2 regions of the Pantoea stewartii genome follow, and region 1 is predicted to be linked to the other one. Evidence: predicted binding sites of a transcription regulator. Region 1 holds the regulator's gene; the other holds the start of a gene.
What was found. The regulator Fur, encoded in region 1, represses iron uptake genes when iron is present. The targets are predictions, from matches to a motif close to ATAATAATGAGAACNACTATCAA.

Region 1 (7,675 bases):
TTATTACACTCCTCAGCACTGAGTGTAATGCCGTCAGAAGCGGGCTGCTGACATAACAACATTAAGCGGCAGCCATGCAATAAGTCAGTTTCAATGGGGGAAAAGGTCAATGTTAAGTTACTTACAACGTGTGGGGCGGGCCCTGATGGTGCCGGTCGCTACGCTGCCCGCAGCAGCAATTTTAATGGGAATAGGGTACTGGATCGATCCTGACAGCTGGGGTGCAGGCAATGCCTTTGCCGCGTTGTTAATTAAATCCGGTGGCGCGATCATCGAAAATATGTCGGTGCTGTTCGCCATTGGCGTTGCATACGGCATGTCAAAAGATAAAGACGGTGCGGCTGCACTGACCGGCTTTGTGGGCTTCCTGGTCGTCACTACGCTGTGTTCACCGGCTGCTGTAGCCATGATCCAGAAAATCCCGGTGGCGGACGTGCCGGCGGCGTTTGGAAAAATCAGCAACCAGTTTGTCGGTATTCTGGTAGGCGTGCTGTCCGCAGAAGTCTATAACCGTTTTAGCCATGTAGAACTGCCCAAAGCGTTCTCATTCTTTAGCGGGCGTCGGCTGGTGCCTATTCTGGTGTCCTTCCTGATGATTCTGGTGGCATTTATCCTGATGTACATTTGGCCTGTCATCTTTAATGGTCTGGTGAGCTTCGGTGAGCATATACAAAAACTGGGATCGGTTGGTGCGGGTGTTTACGCCTTCTTTAACCGTTTGCTTATTCCGGTTGGCTTACATCATGCGCTGAACTCCGTTTTCTGGTTCGACGTAGCAGGCATTAACGATATCCCTAAATTCCTCGGCGGTGCGCAGTCACTGGCAAATGGCACTGCTATCCCGGGCATCACTGGCCGCTATCAGGCGGGTTTCTTCCCAATTATGATGTTCGGTTTGCCGGGCGCGGCGCTGGCAATTTACCATTGCGCTCGCCCTGAAAACCGGGCAAAAGTGGGCGGTATCATGCTGGCGGCCGCTTTCGCAGCATTCTTTACCGGTATCACCGAACCGCTGGAATTCTCCTTTATGTTCGTGGCACCGGTACTGTATGTCATCCATGCTGTACTGACCGGCATCTCGGTCTTTATCGCTGCCAGCATGCACTGGATTGCCGGCTTTGGCTTCAGTGCGGGATTAGTGGATATGGTGCTCTCTACCCGTAATCCCCTGGCGACGCAATGGTACATGCTGATTCCGCAGGGCCTGGTGTTCTTCGTGATTTATTATCTGGTCTTCCGCTTTACCATCAAAAAATTCAACCTGATGACCCCAGGTCGTGAACTGGCGGTAGCGGGGGATGAAGCGGACGGTTATGACGTGAACGTTGATACCACTGATAATGGTGAAAGCGCCACGGAATCACTGGCACGCCGCTACATCGGCGCGGTGGGCGGTTCAGACAACCTTACCGCCATTGATGCCTGTATTACCCGTTTACGTCTGAACGTGAAAGATGCGGGCCAGGTTAACGAAGGTGTGGCAAAACGGCTGGGTGCGTCGGGTGTGATTCGCCTCAACAAGCAAAGTGTCCAGATTATCGTGGGTACCCAGGCGGAAAGTATCGCCACGGCCATGAAAAAAGTGCTGGTGAAAGGCCCGGTTGCTGGCGCAGCCAGCAGTGGCAGTGCGCCAGCCCCCGCTAACGAGGCCAAACCCCAGGCCGTCCTGAACAGTGAAAAACGCGTTATCGCAACGCTGGTGGCCCCGGTGAGCGGTGAGGTTATCGCACTGGATGCGGTGCCGGATGAGGCTTTCGCCAGTAAAGCCGTGGGTGATGGCGTGGCGATTAAGCCGAGCGACAAGCGCGTCGTTGCGCCTGTAGCCGGTACGGTGGTGAAAATTTTCAACACGAACCATGCTTTCTGTCTGGAAAGTGAAAACGGGGTAGAGATCGTCGTGCACATGGGGCTGGATACCGTGGCGCTGGACGGTCAGGGCTTTACCCGTTTAGTGGAAGAGGGTGCACAGGTCACAGCAGGCCAGCCGGTGCTGGAGATGGATCTGGACTATCTTAACGCCCATGCCCGCTCAATGATCAGTCCGGTGGTGGTGAGCAATATTGAAGACTTCGCCGGTTTAACGCTGCTGACGCAGGGCCAGGTCATCGCCGGTGAAACCCCGCTGTATGAAGTAAAAGGCTAATTCCCTGTATCCTCAACAAAAGGCAGGAAGCGATTCCTGCCTTTTTTTATTTTAATCGCCCAACAAACGGTTGTTTCTCTGCAACGCTTTGTGGATCATACCCGGATATTACGTGGTATAAACCACCCATTCTATGCGTTGAGGATTTTGAGATGAGTGAGGCTGAAGCCCGCCCAACGAACTTTATTCGTCAGATTATTGACGAGGATTTGGCGAGCGGTAAGCACAGCAGTGTGCATACCCGTTTTCCGCCAGAGCCAAATGGTTATCTGCATATCGGCCATGCTAAATCAATCTGCCTGAATTTCGGTATTGCACAAGATTATCAGGGCGAGTGCAATCTGCGTTTTGACGATACCAATCCGGTCAAAGAAGATATGGAGTTCGTCGAATCCATTAAGCGTGACGTGCAGTGGCTGGGTTTTACCTGGAGCGGCGAGGTTCGTTATTCATCTGACTATTTCGACCAGCTTTATCACTATGCCGTTGAACTGATCAACAAAGGCCTGGCCTACGTTGATGAACTGACGCCAGACGAAATTCGTGAATACCGCGGTACCTTAACGGCACCGGGTAAAAACAGCCCTTACCGCGACCGCAGTGTGGAAGAGAACCTCGCGCTGTTTGAAAAAATGCGCAATGGCGAGTTCGCAGAGGGCAAAGCCTGTCTGCGCGCGAAAATCGACATGGCTTCCAGCTTTATCGTCATGCGCGATCCGGTGCTGTACCGCATCAAGTTTGCCGAGCATCATCAAACCGGCAATAAGTGGTGCATCTACCCGATGTACGACTTTACTCACTGCATTTCGGATGCGCTGGAAGGCATTACGCACTCCCTTTGCACGCTGGAATTCCAGGACAACCGCCGCCTGTATGACTGGGTGCTGGATAACATTACTATTCCTGTTCATCCGCGTCAGTATGAGTTTTCGCGCCTGAATCTGGAGTATGCGGTGATGTCAAAACGCAAACTGACGCAGTTGGTCAGCGAGAAGCATGTTGAAGGCTGGGACGATCCGCGCATGTTAACCGTGTCGGGTTTGCGTCGTCGTGGTTACACCGCGGCCTCCATTCGTGAGTTCTGCCGCCGCATTGGTATCACGAAGCAGGACAACATCGTTGAAATGGCTTCGCTGGAATCCTGTATCCGCGACGATCTTAACGAAAATGCGCCGCGGGCGATGGCGGTGCTGGATCCGGTGAAAATTGTGCTGGAAAACCTGCCTGCCGGGCACAATGAAGTGCTCAGCATGCCAAATCATCCTAACAAACCGGAAATGGGCACACGCGATGTTCCCTTTAGCCGCGAGATCTGGATCGATCGTGCCGACTTCCGCGAAGAGGCGAATAAGCAATATAAGCGCCTGGTGCTGGGTAAAGAAGTGCGTCTGCGTAATGCCTATGTCATCCGTGCGGAACGGACCGCGAAAGATGAAGAAGGCAATATCACCTGCATCTACTGCACCTGTGACGTCGATACGCTGAGCAAAGATCCCGCTGATGGTCGTAAAGTCAAAGGGGTTATCCACTGGGTCTCTGCTGAACATGCGCTACCGGCAGAATTCCGTCTGTATGACCGTCTGTTCAGCGTCCCGAATCCGGGTGCGGCGGATGATTTTCTGACGACAATCAATCCGGATTCGTTGGCGATTAAACACGGGTTCGTTGAACCCGGTCTGCGTGACGCAGAAGCCAGTGCGCCTTATCAGTTCGAACGTGAAGGCTATTTCTGCGCTGACAGTGTGTATTCAACACCGTCGCAGTTAGTGTTTAACCGTACTGTTGGTCTGCGCGATACCTGGGCGAAAAACGGCGAATAATTTACGCCGCATGGTCATCAGATGATCGGTAAAGGGCGAGCAATCGCCCTTTTTTATTGGGTGGATTTTTTTTAGCGCCGACATTTGTCCTGAACCCGTTTAATTCGATTAATTTTACTTCTGTGGAATCGCTCTCAGTTTAATTTTTTTAATAACTTTCCCGGTGTGAATTATTTTTTTTCAGGTACGCTAACCCTCTGTAGTCTTTGTTTGCGGGTTAAAAAGGAAAAAAATGACAGTTTTCGCACAGGAAGCCAAACACAGCGTTGTCGTCTTACATCAACTCATTGAACATATTTTTAACCACAGCCGTGACAGTGGTGACAGCTTTCATCTGCTGCTTTCTCATTTTCATCCTGACTTCCAGATGGTCACGCCACAGGGCAAGATGCTGAACCTCAATGAGGTTGAAGAACTCTTTCGCCGCTTACAGGGCGCACGGGAAGGGATGCGCATCGCGACCAGCGAACATGTGATCCTGTCAGAGCACGCTAACGAGGTCACCATTCAGTATCGGGAAGTGCAGATGATGAATGGGGAAAATAAAAGCCGCATTTCCGTTGCGATTCTGGACTGCTCCACCTCGGTGCCCCGCTGGCGCTACCTGCAGGAAACGCTGGTGGCGTGACTGACAGGCACAAAAAAGCCGATGCAGGCATCGGCTTTTTCTTTACCGTCTGACAAACGTTACTTGTCGTGCAGTGTTTCGTCTTCGCGGCAATCGCCCAGGGCACAGTGACCATACAGGTACAGGCTGTGGTTGGTGAGCTTAATACCGTGACGGGTCGCGATATCACGCTGACGCGTTTCAATAGACTCATCACTAAATTCAATGACTTTACCGCAATCCAGACAGATCAGGTGATCGTGATGGTGCTGCTGCGTCAGCTCAAACACCGATTTACCGCCTTCAAAGTTGTGGCGGGTCACAATGCCGGCATCGTCGAACTGGTTCAGTACACGGTAAACCGTGGCCAGTCCAATCTCTTCGCCCATATCAATCAGGCGTTTATACAGATCTTCCGCGCTGACGTGATGGCATGCAGGTTCCTGAAGCACTTCCAGAATTTTGAGTCTGGGCAGGGTGACTTTCAGGCCAGCCTTCTTTAATGCGGTGTTGTTGTCAGTCATGCGGATATTGTCCTGTTACTTTGGTCACTCTTGTGGCATGTAGCCTGTATGTCGATCGACCGCCATTCTCATTTGCGTCTCATTATAGAACTGATGCGCTGAAATGAAAACCGATGCTGCCTGCGATGAAACCGTGGCGATGTTCGCGGTACAAAGCATGGAGGGCGGGCTGGCTACCATTTCGCGTTGTGTCATCTCAATTCCAGGGAAATAAGCAGATGATCGATGCGGGTATTCTACAGACTAAATGCGGAAAGTTACAAAAATGTAGCTATTATTTTTATAGGAAAAGCCATTGATGCAGTGTGGACCAGCGCCCACACTGCGCTCATGGCTATCAGGCTTCGATAATTTCTTTGAGTTGCAGTTCATCGAAGATCTGCTTAACCCACTTGTCGACGCGTTCGTTCGTCAGTTCTGGCTGGCGATCTTCATCAATCGCCAGGCCCAGGAAGTGGTTATCGTCTGCCAGACCTTTTGAGGCCTCGAAGTGGTAGCCCTCGGTTGGCCAGTGGCCCACGATAATGGCACCGTTAGGTTCGATGATGTCACGAATGGTGCCCATCGCGTCACAGAAGTACTCGGCGTAGTCTTCCTGATCGCCACAACCGAACAGCGCCACCAGCTTACCGTTGAAGTCGATCTCTTCCAGCGTCGGGAAAAAGTCATCCCAGTCGCACTGTGCTTCACCATAGTACCAGGTCGGAATACCCAGCAGCAGGATGTCAAAGGCTTCCAGATCTTCTTTAGTGCTTTTCGCGATGTCGTGAACCTCTGCAACGTCTTTGCCCAGTTGTTTCTGGATCATTTTTGCAATGTTTTCGGTGTTACCGGTATCGCTGCCAAAGAAGATGCCTACGATTGCCATGGGTAAAATAACCTCTTAAATCCTGATGATAGAATGAATGCCTGAGCATATTCAGCAAATGATAGCAGACCACGCAAAAGGGCGGAACTTGTAAAGCCACGACATTTGTTTCTGTGTGCGGTTTACGTGCGTTAGTCCAGTTTGAGTTGCGCCAGCAGCATTTGTTCAATTAATTCACTGCGGCTGAGATTACGCTGTTCAGCCAGCGTATTAAGCGCTTCTACCGCCTGGCTGTTCATTTTGAGTTCGACACGGCGAAGCCCGCGCCCTTTGTCACGTTTCAGTTGATTGCGTTTATTGATACGCAGTTGTTCATCACGCGTAAGCGGACTGGTTTTAGGGCGACCAGGGCGACGCTCGTTAGCGAACAGATCGAGCGTCGTGCGGTCAGTGTTTTCTTTTGCCATGGCTTAGTACAACTGAATGGGCGCAAACGGATCGTGCCGCTGCGCAGATTAAATTACTGGCTTTTACCGTGGATACGCGCCCACGGCAAAAATTTAGCGCGCCATCATACTCCAGGCTAACCATGGACGCCAATCCTAAACTTTTACAGCCAGTTAAGCGGGTTTATCGTGCAAAAAACCGGCGAATGCTGCGTAAAACAGCATCAGGTTTTTCGGCGTGGACCCAGTGACCTGCACCGCCAATCACGTGCGCCTGCGCGGCGGGAAACTGTTGCAGTATCGCGTCACGGTACTGATTGTCCAGATAAGGGGAGTCACCACCGCGAATGAACAACGCCGGGTGCGGCCACGCGGGCACCGTTTCCCAGCCGGTGATATGCGCATAGTTGTCCCAGAGCGCTGGAACGTTAAAGCGCCATTCACCGCTACTGAACGATTTCAGGATAAACTGAATCACACCTTCTTCATTAAGATGCTGACGCATAATTTCGGCCGCCTCACTGCGCAGCGTCACGCCCGCGTCGGTGACGGCTCGGATCGCGGCAAAAATTTCGTCGTGGCGGCGCGTCTGATAGTCGACGGGCGCAATGTCGATCATCACCATCTGTTCTATCCGCTCAGGGGCCAGGGCGCTCATCGTCATGGCAATTTTACCGCCCATGGAGTGACCAATGACGGAAAGGCGCGCAATGCCCTGCGCATCAAGCGTGTCCAGCATATCCTGGGCCATAACCTGATAGGTCATCTCGTCAGCGCGCGGAGATAAGCCATGATTACGCACATCAACCTGGATAAGCGGATGGTCATCTTTCAGACCGCGCGCCAGAACGCCGAGGTTATCAAGACTGCCAAACAAACCGTGAATGAGCAGAACGGGTGTGGAATCAGCAGAAGATTGTTCAGTTTGCAGACGGGCATTCAAAATCATAGCAAAGTTCTTAAGTGTGAGACCTGCGCTTAGGTTATCATGGTTTCACCTTTTCAGGTGCGCTGCTTCCGGTGGCATTAGGACATATTCTGACTTTTGCCCCTAAACCGTTTGAATGCTATCAGCCTGTCTGAATTTAACTTTATAATCTTCATGTTAGAACCTGCACACGGCCTGAAACCCCGGTGTTTACCTCTGGATTTTCAGAAAATCGCGGGTTCTGTCGTGAGTCAAAACCGTACGGAATAAGATGAAAACGATCGAAGTTGACGAAGAGCTCTACCGTTATATTGCCAGCCACACGCAACATATTGGCGAAAGCGCATCCGATATTCTGCGCCGTATGCTGAAGTTTACTGCGGGTCAGACAGCCACCGC
Region 2 (7,675 bases), 1.3 Mb from region 1:
GCAAATCGCACTGGGTAATATCGCCGTTAACAATCACCGTGACATTTTCGCCAAGGCGGGTCAGGAACATTTTCATCTGCGCAGCCGTCACGTTCTGCGCTTCGTCCAGAATCACTACCGCATTTTCAAAGGTGCGGCCGCGCATATAGGCAAAAGGCGCAATTTCCACTTTGCCGATTTCCGGACGCAGACAATATTGCATAAAGGATGCGCCAAGACGTTTAACCAGAATGTCGTAAACCGGGCGGAAATAGGGGGCGAATTTCTCTGAGATATCACCGGGAAGGAATCCCAGATCCTCATCCGCCTGTAGCACCGGGCGCGTAACGATAATCCTGTCGATATCCTTATGAATCAGGGCCTCTGCTGCTTTCGCAGCACTAATCCAGGTTTTGCCGCAGCCCGCTTCGCCCGTGGCGAAGATAAGCTGTTTTGTTTCTATGGCGTTAAGATAATGCGCCTGAGCTTCATTTCGGGCTTCAATCGGCGCACGGTCACGCACATCGCGTGCCATGCCAATTGCATCAAGCCCACCCATTTGCACCAGCGAAGTGACCGATTCTTCTTCACGCTGACGATGACTGCGTGAGTCATTACGAAGCACTCGTCTTGCTTCTCGACGCGCTTTGATCACTGCTTTCTGTCTTCCCATAGTGGCACCTTACAGTTGGTTTCATTTCCCGCTTCAGGCAATACGCCCGTTGCGATTACGTGAACGCTTTAGAGGTTTCAGTTGGCTTCCTTTAGAGCCGTGACAGGCCATGACGATTGATATCCGGCAGCAAAACAGCCTGACCGTATACCGGTAAAAAAGGAGTGAAGTTGAAGAGAGAAAACACATTGAGATGTAAAAGCGGTTGAGGAAGAACGTCCCTCACGGGTGAGTGCGATATTGTTTACTGCTAAACGGCTGTAAAAACATCTATCCATGCGCGAACTCCAGTGTGAGACATCAACACGCCCGATTACGCTTTCATAGTAAAGTGAACCATCTTATTGGTATTTTGCAACAGTATTTTCACTTTCATGAAAAATAAATATTCAACCGGCCGTTAACGAAGACCTTACTTAAATTAAATTACGGATTTATTACAGAGGGTTAGTATATTTTACGTCACGTTAAAAAGCGTGTTAAACGGGGCGATAAAAAAGCCGTACGGGGAAAAAACGGCAATATGAAAACACGGCACGCTGCGCTGTCAGACACAGAATGCCGTGCCTAAAATTTAATCAAATTTCCAGTAAGGACTGGCCTAAATAATGGTTTTCATTCACCACGCCGGGTAAGACAAAAAAGTAACCGCCGCCAAACGGACGTATATACTCTTCCAGCGCTTCGCCATTTAAGCGGTTCTGGACGGTAAGGAAACCCAATTCCAAATCATGCTGATAGCAGACGAAGAGTAATCCCATCTCCAGTTGACCTGAAGCGGAAACACCGGACGAATAACTGTATCCCCGGCGCAGCATCAGGCTGCTTTCCGTGGCGGGCGTACGGGGGTTGGCCAGACGAATATGCGCATCCAGCGCAATTATCTGGCCATCCGGATCGTTACGGTAATCGGGAACGTCATGTTCATTTTTCATACCCAGCGGCGCGCCGCTCAGCTTTTCGCGACCGAAAATGGTCTGCTGTTCGCCCAACGGTGTGCGATCCCACATTTCCACGTGGAAACGAATCAACCTTACCGCCTGATAGCTGCCATTCCGCGCCCAGGCTGGCTCGTGCTGATCCGCGGTGACCCAGAGCAGCTTATCCATCAAGGCGTGATTGTGCGTGTCCGGATTTGCCGTGCCGTCTTTAAAGCCCAGCAGATTAATGGGCGTTTCTTTGCCCGCGCTGCGCGCGGCATGATCGGAGATAAACCCTTCCCGCCGCCAGCGTACGCCCAGCAGATCCGGCGTATGTTTGATGATATCGCGCAGCGCGTGGATCACCGTGTCCTGGGTATTGGCGCAAATCTGCAACAGCAGATCGCCATGGCACTGACTGGCATCCAGCGAATCATTAGGGAACCGGGTCATCGGCTGCAGCTTCGCGGGTTTGAGCGCAGCCAGACCGAACCGTCCGTCAAACAGCGCGTTACCGACTGACACCGTGATGGTCAGATTATCGGGGGCAATCTCGGCCCCCAGGATACCGGAATCCATCGGTGGCAGCTGTGGGTTGACCACGGCGGGGGCCTTGCCGCCCGCCGTTAAAAACGCGATGCGCTGTGTCAGCAGTTGGAACAACCGCTGCAGCTCACGCCTGTCGCTGGTCAGCACATCAAACGCCACCAGCATCATGGCGGCCTGCTGTGGGGTAATAATGCCCGCCTGATGCACGCCATAGAAAGGCTGTCGTTGCTGACGCGCGTTCGGCGTGACCGTGCCCGGTGCAAAACTGTCGGGCTGCTCAGCAGCCCCGGCATGAAACGGACAGCCCGCGCCTACCGCAGCCGCGCCGCCCAGCATGCCCAGCCCTTTTAATAAACGCCGTCGCGCAGGCTGCTGTAATTCCTGATCCTTGTCCATGATTAGTTCAGGCCCAGTGTGCCACGCAGTAGGGAAAGATCTTCCGCCAGAGCGGTGATCGGCCCTTTCAGCGCCGTGCGGTCAGCCTGGGTCAGTTTTTCATAGGATTCATAACCTTGCTGCGTGCGGTATTTATCCAGAATCGCATCCACTTTACTGAAGTTAGCGTCTATTTTTGCTAAAAGCTGTGGGTTCGCCTGCTGCAGTACCGGACGTAAAAGTGTGACAATTTTTTGTGCCCCATCCACATTCGCGCGGAAATCCCACAGATCCGTGCGGCTGTAGCGATCCTCTTCGCCAGAGATTTTGGTCGCCGCCACCTCTTCAATCAGCCCGGCGGCTCCGCCCACCACTTTCGCCGGAGGAAATGCCAGTTCACTCACGCGTTGTTGCAGGTCATGCACATCGTGATTTAACTGGTCGGCATAGCCTGCCATGTCTTTCGTCGTGTTATCTGCAAACAGGGCTTTTTCGAGACGATGGAAGCCGGTAAATTTCGGATCGTCGGCTTTTTTCTCGTAATCATCTTCGCGGGCATCAATACGACCATCAAGGTCAGAAAACAGCTCGGCGATCGGCTCAATGCGCTCGTAGTGCTGACGGGTGGGCGCAAATAACGCTTTGGCTTTAGCCACATCACCGGCTTTCACCGCATCCGTAAACGCCTGCGTGCCGGATACCAGCTGACTCACTTCCTCAGTGACATAGGCTTTATAGGCATTAATGGGACCCGCCAGTTGCATCAGTTCGGGTTTGCCTTGTTGCGCACTTTTGCTCCCGGTGCCCTGCACGATCAGTTTGCCTTTCGGGTTCGTCAGCAGGCCACAGGTCATGTCATATTCCCCGGCTTCCAGGTTGGCCGTCAGTTTCTGGCTAAAGCCCGGCGCAATATTTTCGCGCTCTTCGACCACCATCACGCCTTTGAGAATTTCCCATTCCAGCGCTTTTTGGCTGTTATTTTTAATCAGAAACTGAGTTTTACCGGCCTGTACCGTAACTGACATGGGCTCACACTGTTTGTCCGTCACAGTGACGCTGACCTGCGGAATGGCTGCAGCCAGTGAAGAGCCAGAAAACGCCAGCAGAGAAGCCAGTACCGCATTACGGTTAAAACGCATCATCATATTTTTTCCCTGTTCAGTCAGAGGCGCGGCTGACGCGCCGGGTAAACGCGTTAGCGCGCAGCTGCTGAGGTATCAGCGCGTGCAGGCATAACAAACAATAATAAAGCGGGGATCAGATAGAGCAGCCAGACAGCGACTTCACTGACGCTGGGCGCTTCCTGATAGCCAAGCATGCCTTCCAGCACTGTGCCAAACAGCGAATGCGTGGACAAGATCGGGCTCATATCAAAGGCCACCTGCTGAAAATGGTTCCACAGCCCTGCCTCATGAAAAGCGCGAATAGCCCCTGCCGCCAGGCCTGCTGCCACCAGCAGAATGAAAATACTGGTCCAGCGGAAAAAGTGCGCCATGTTGAGCCGCAGGCCGCCCCAGTAGATCAGCATGCCCAGCACCACCGCCGTGGCCAGCCCCAACACCGCACCCAACGGCGGCGCATAACCGACATCCTGTGTGAACGCGGCCAGCAGAAAGAACACTGATTCCAGCCCTTCGCGTGCGACGGCCAGAAACACCATCATCACCAGCGCCAGGCCGCCGCCGGCCGATTTATGCAATGCCTCGTCGACGGCGTGTTCAAGTTCCCGTTTGATATTGCGCGCGACCCGGCGCATCCAGAACACCATCGAGGTCAGGATAACGACCGCGATTACCGCCACGATACCTTCAAACAGCTCTTGCTGTTTCTGCGGAAACTCACCCGTGGTCTGGTTGATAAAGATACCCAGCCCAAGGCAGAGTGCGGCGGCAATAAAGACGCCTGCCCACATCGCAGGAAACCACTGAGTGCGCTGAGTGCGCTTTAGATAACTGGCGATCAGGCTGACGATCAACGCGGCTTCAAGCCCTTCGCGCAGCATAATGAGAAACGGAACGAACATCGCCAACCTCTTAAATGTTAACCGGCGTCAACGACGCGTAAAGTTACGTAAAAACGAACGATACCGATTATCATTACCACTCAAAAAAATACAAGTTCCACAACGAAATAATTTCGTAACTGTCTGTGCCAGATAACGCGCAAAAAAAAGCCTGCCCTCACGGGGGCAGGCGGTGGAAAAAAGAAGGCGATTACTTCGTCTGGAACTCGGCCTCAGCGGCATCGAAACGTGCCATCGCCTGGGTTGACGGTGCGCGACTCGCCAGGCTAAAGACGACGATGGCGAGACTGGCCAGGATAAAGCCCGGGATGATTTCGTACAGACCGAGCCAGCCATACTGCTTCCAGACCACCACGGTCACCGCACCGACAACCATGCCCGCTAATGCGCCATTGCGGTTCATACGTTTCCAGCACACGCCGAACAGCACAACCGGCCCGAACGCCGCACCAAAGCCCGCCCATGCATAGCTGACCAGGCCTAATACCCGGTTTTCAGGGTTGGCGGCCAGCGCGATGGCAATCAGCGCGACCAGCAGCACCATCAGGCGACCGACCCAGACCAGTTCTTTCTGGCTGGCATTTTTGCGCAAAAAGCCTTTATACAGGTCTTCGGTCAGGGCGCTGGAGCACACCAGCAGTTGGCAACTGAGTGTCGACATGACGGCCGCTAAAATGGCTGACAGCAGAATCCCGGCAATCCAGGGGTTAAACAGAATACGTGCCAGCTCAATGAAGACACGCTCGCCGTTTTGAGTTACACCAGCGGCCTCGCCCGGGTTGTTCTGGAAATAGGCGATACCAAAGAAGCCAACCGCGACGGCGCCGGCCAGACACAAAATCATCCAGGCCATACCAATACGGCGCGCGGTACGAATTGACCGGTGTGAATCCGCCGCCATAAAGCGGGCCAGAATATGGGGCTGGCCAAAATAACCTAATCCCCAGCCCAGTAGCGACAGGACCGCAACCACATTCAGTCCTTTGAACATATCCAGGTTTTCCGTGCTTTTAGCCTGAATGACTGCCAGCGAATCGCTTAAACCGCCGACGGCCATGATGACGATAAGCGGCGTCAGGATCAGGGCGAAGATCATCAGGCTGGCCTGAACGGTATCTGTCCAGCTTACCGCCAGGAATCCGCCCACCAGCGTATAGAGAATGGTCGCCGCCGCACCGGCCCATAAGGCCGTGGCATAGTCCATTCCAAAGGTGCTTTCAAACAGGCGAGCACCGGCAACCACACCGGAAGCACAGTAAATGGTGAAAAACATCAGGATGACGACCGCAGAAATCACACGCAGAATTTTGCTGCGATCTTCAAAGCGGCTGGTGAAAAAGTCGGGCAAGGTTAAGGCGTTATCATGATGTTCTGTCTGGACGCGTAAACGACCCGCGACAATTTTCCAGTTAAGCCAGGCACCAATAATCAGACCAATGGCGATCCAGCTTTCTGAAATGCCGGAGAGAAAAATGGCACCGGGTAAGCCCATCAGCAGCCAGCCGCTCATGTCAGAGGCACCCGCTGACAGCGCGGTAACCACACTGCCCAGGCTGCGACCGCCCAGAATGTAGTCATCAAAGTTTTTGGTTGAGCGCCAGGCAATAAAACCGATGAGCACCATCCCGAGGATATAAATTAAAAAGGTCACCAGCATGGGTGTACTTACTGTCATGTGTTTCTCCGTTATTATCCGATCTCTTAAGAGAAATCTTTTCCTGCGCCACCGGAACGGGGTAGCGTCAGCGTATTACCGCATCGATAAAAGTCCCGTTTCCCTTAAGGCGCGGTATCCTGCCGTAAAGGCACGTTCTACACAATGCATTTAACACATCCGTTACATCAGTTTCACCTCTCTCCCTGTTTTAAATGTTCACAGGTTGCGCCCGCTCACACTTAAGTTGCACCTTTACCACCACAACCCTGTTTAAATTGAAGGGGGTTGCAACATTGGCGAGTTTCTTGCAGCAAGATTTGTGCCGCTTTTAAATGTTAATGGCAAAAGCGGCGGTAAAGTGTGGAAGCAAGGTCACATTTAACACGGTTGCACAAAGTTGCAACATGAGTGATAGTGCAGCCCTTGCTCTGGTAAAAAACGTTTTAAGGAACAGAAATCATGGGAACAACGACCATGGGGGTGAAGCTGGATGAAGCCACCCGCAGTCGCATTAAACTGGCGGCACAGAAAATGGATCGCACGCCGCACTGGCTGATTAAACAAGCGATCTTTAACTATCTCGTGCAGTTAGAAGCCGGTGAAACAGTGGAAGAGATTCCCCTGCAGCTCAACGAATCGGCTTCTGATGAGGTCGCTGCGGACGAGATGGTTCAGCCGTTCCTTGACTTCGCAGAGCACATCCTGCCGCAGTCGGTAGCCCGTTCGGCCGTGACGGCCGCCTGGCGTAGACCGGAAACCGATGCCGTTCCCATGTTGCTGGAGCAAGCCCGCCTTCCCGCTCCGCTGGCTGAAAAAACCCGGCAGCTCGCCTTTACCCTGGCAGAGAAGCTCAGGCACCAAAAAGGGGCAACCGGACGCGCCGGTATGGTGCAAAGTCTGCTTCAGGAGTTTTCATTATCTTCACAGGAAGGCGTGGCGCTGATGTGCCTGGCGGAAGCGTTGCTGCGTATTCCGGATAAACCGACGCGCGATGCGCTTATCCGTGACAAGATCAGTAACGGCAACTGGCAGTCGCATCTGGGCCGCAGTCCGTCCATGTTTGTTAACGCCGCCACCTGGGGCCTGTTATTTACCGGCCGCCTGGTCTCAACGCATAACGAAGCGAATCTGTCGCGCTCGCTCAACCGGATCATTGGCAAGAGTGGTGAACCGCTGATCCGTAAAGGCGTGGATATGGCGATGCGCCTGATGGGTGAACAGTTCGTGACGGGTGAAACCATCGCCGAAGCACTGGCTAACGCCCGTAAGCTTGAAGAGAAAGGTTTCCGTTACTCTTACGATATGCTGGGCGAAGCCGCCCTGACCGCCAGCGATGCGAAAGCCTATCTGGTTTCGTATCAGCAGGCGATTCATGCGATTGGCAAAGCCTCCAATGGCCGCGGCATTTATGAAGGCCCGGGCATTTCAATTAAGCTCTCTGCCCTGCACCCGCGCTACAGCCGTGCCCAGTACGACCGGGTGATGGATGAGCTGTATCC

Region 2: efeU (iron uptake transporter permease EfeU) is a predicted target of Fur. The motif match lies at 4,571-4,593, and genes of this name have one in related genera.

What each region holds. Positions count from the first base shown of each region.
Region 1 covers NZ_CP049115.1:4,075,261-4,082,935, forward strand. Annotated here, with positions in the region: gene nagE (N-acetylglucosamine-specific PTS transporter subunit IIBC) at 110-2,143, shown strand; gene glnS (glutamine--tRNA ligase) at 2,296-3,963, shown strand; gene G5574_RS19255 (hypothetical protein) at 4,196-4,591, shown strand; gene fur (ferric iron uptake transcriptional regulator) at 4,651-5,094, opposite strand; gene G5574_RS19265 (hypothetical protein) at 5,119-5,289, opposite strand; gene fldA (flavodoxin FldA) at 5,432-5,962, opposite strand; gene ybfE (LexA regulated protein) at 6,094-6,369, opposite strand; gene ybfF (esterase) at 6,533-7,297, opposite strand; gene seqA (replication initiation negative regulator SeqA) at 7,548-7,675, shown strand, end outside.
Region 2 covers NZ_CP049115.1:834,671-842,345, forward strand. Annotated here, with positions in the region: gene phoH (phosphate starvation-inducible protein PhoH) at 1-652, opposite strand, end outside; gene efeB (iron uptake transporter deferrochelatase/peroxidase subunit) at 1,231-2,517, opposite strand; gene efeO (iron uptake system protein EfeO) at 2,520-3,641, opposite strand; gene efeU (iron uptake transporter permease EfeU) at 3,692-4,519, opposite strand; gene putP (sodium/proline symporter PutP) at 4,710-6,194, opposite strand; gene putA (trifunctional transcriptional regulator/proline dehydrogenase/L-glutamate gamma-semialdehyde dehydrogenase) at 6,636-7,675, shown strand, end outside.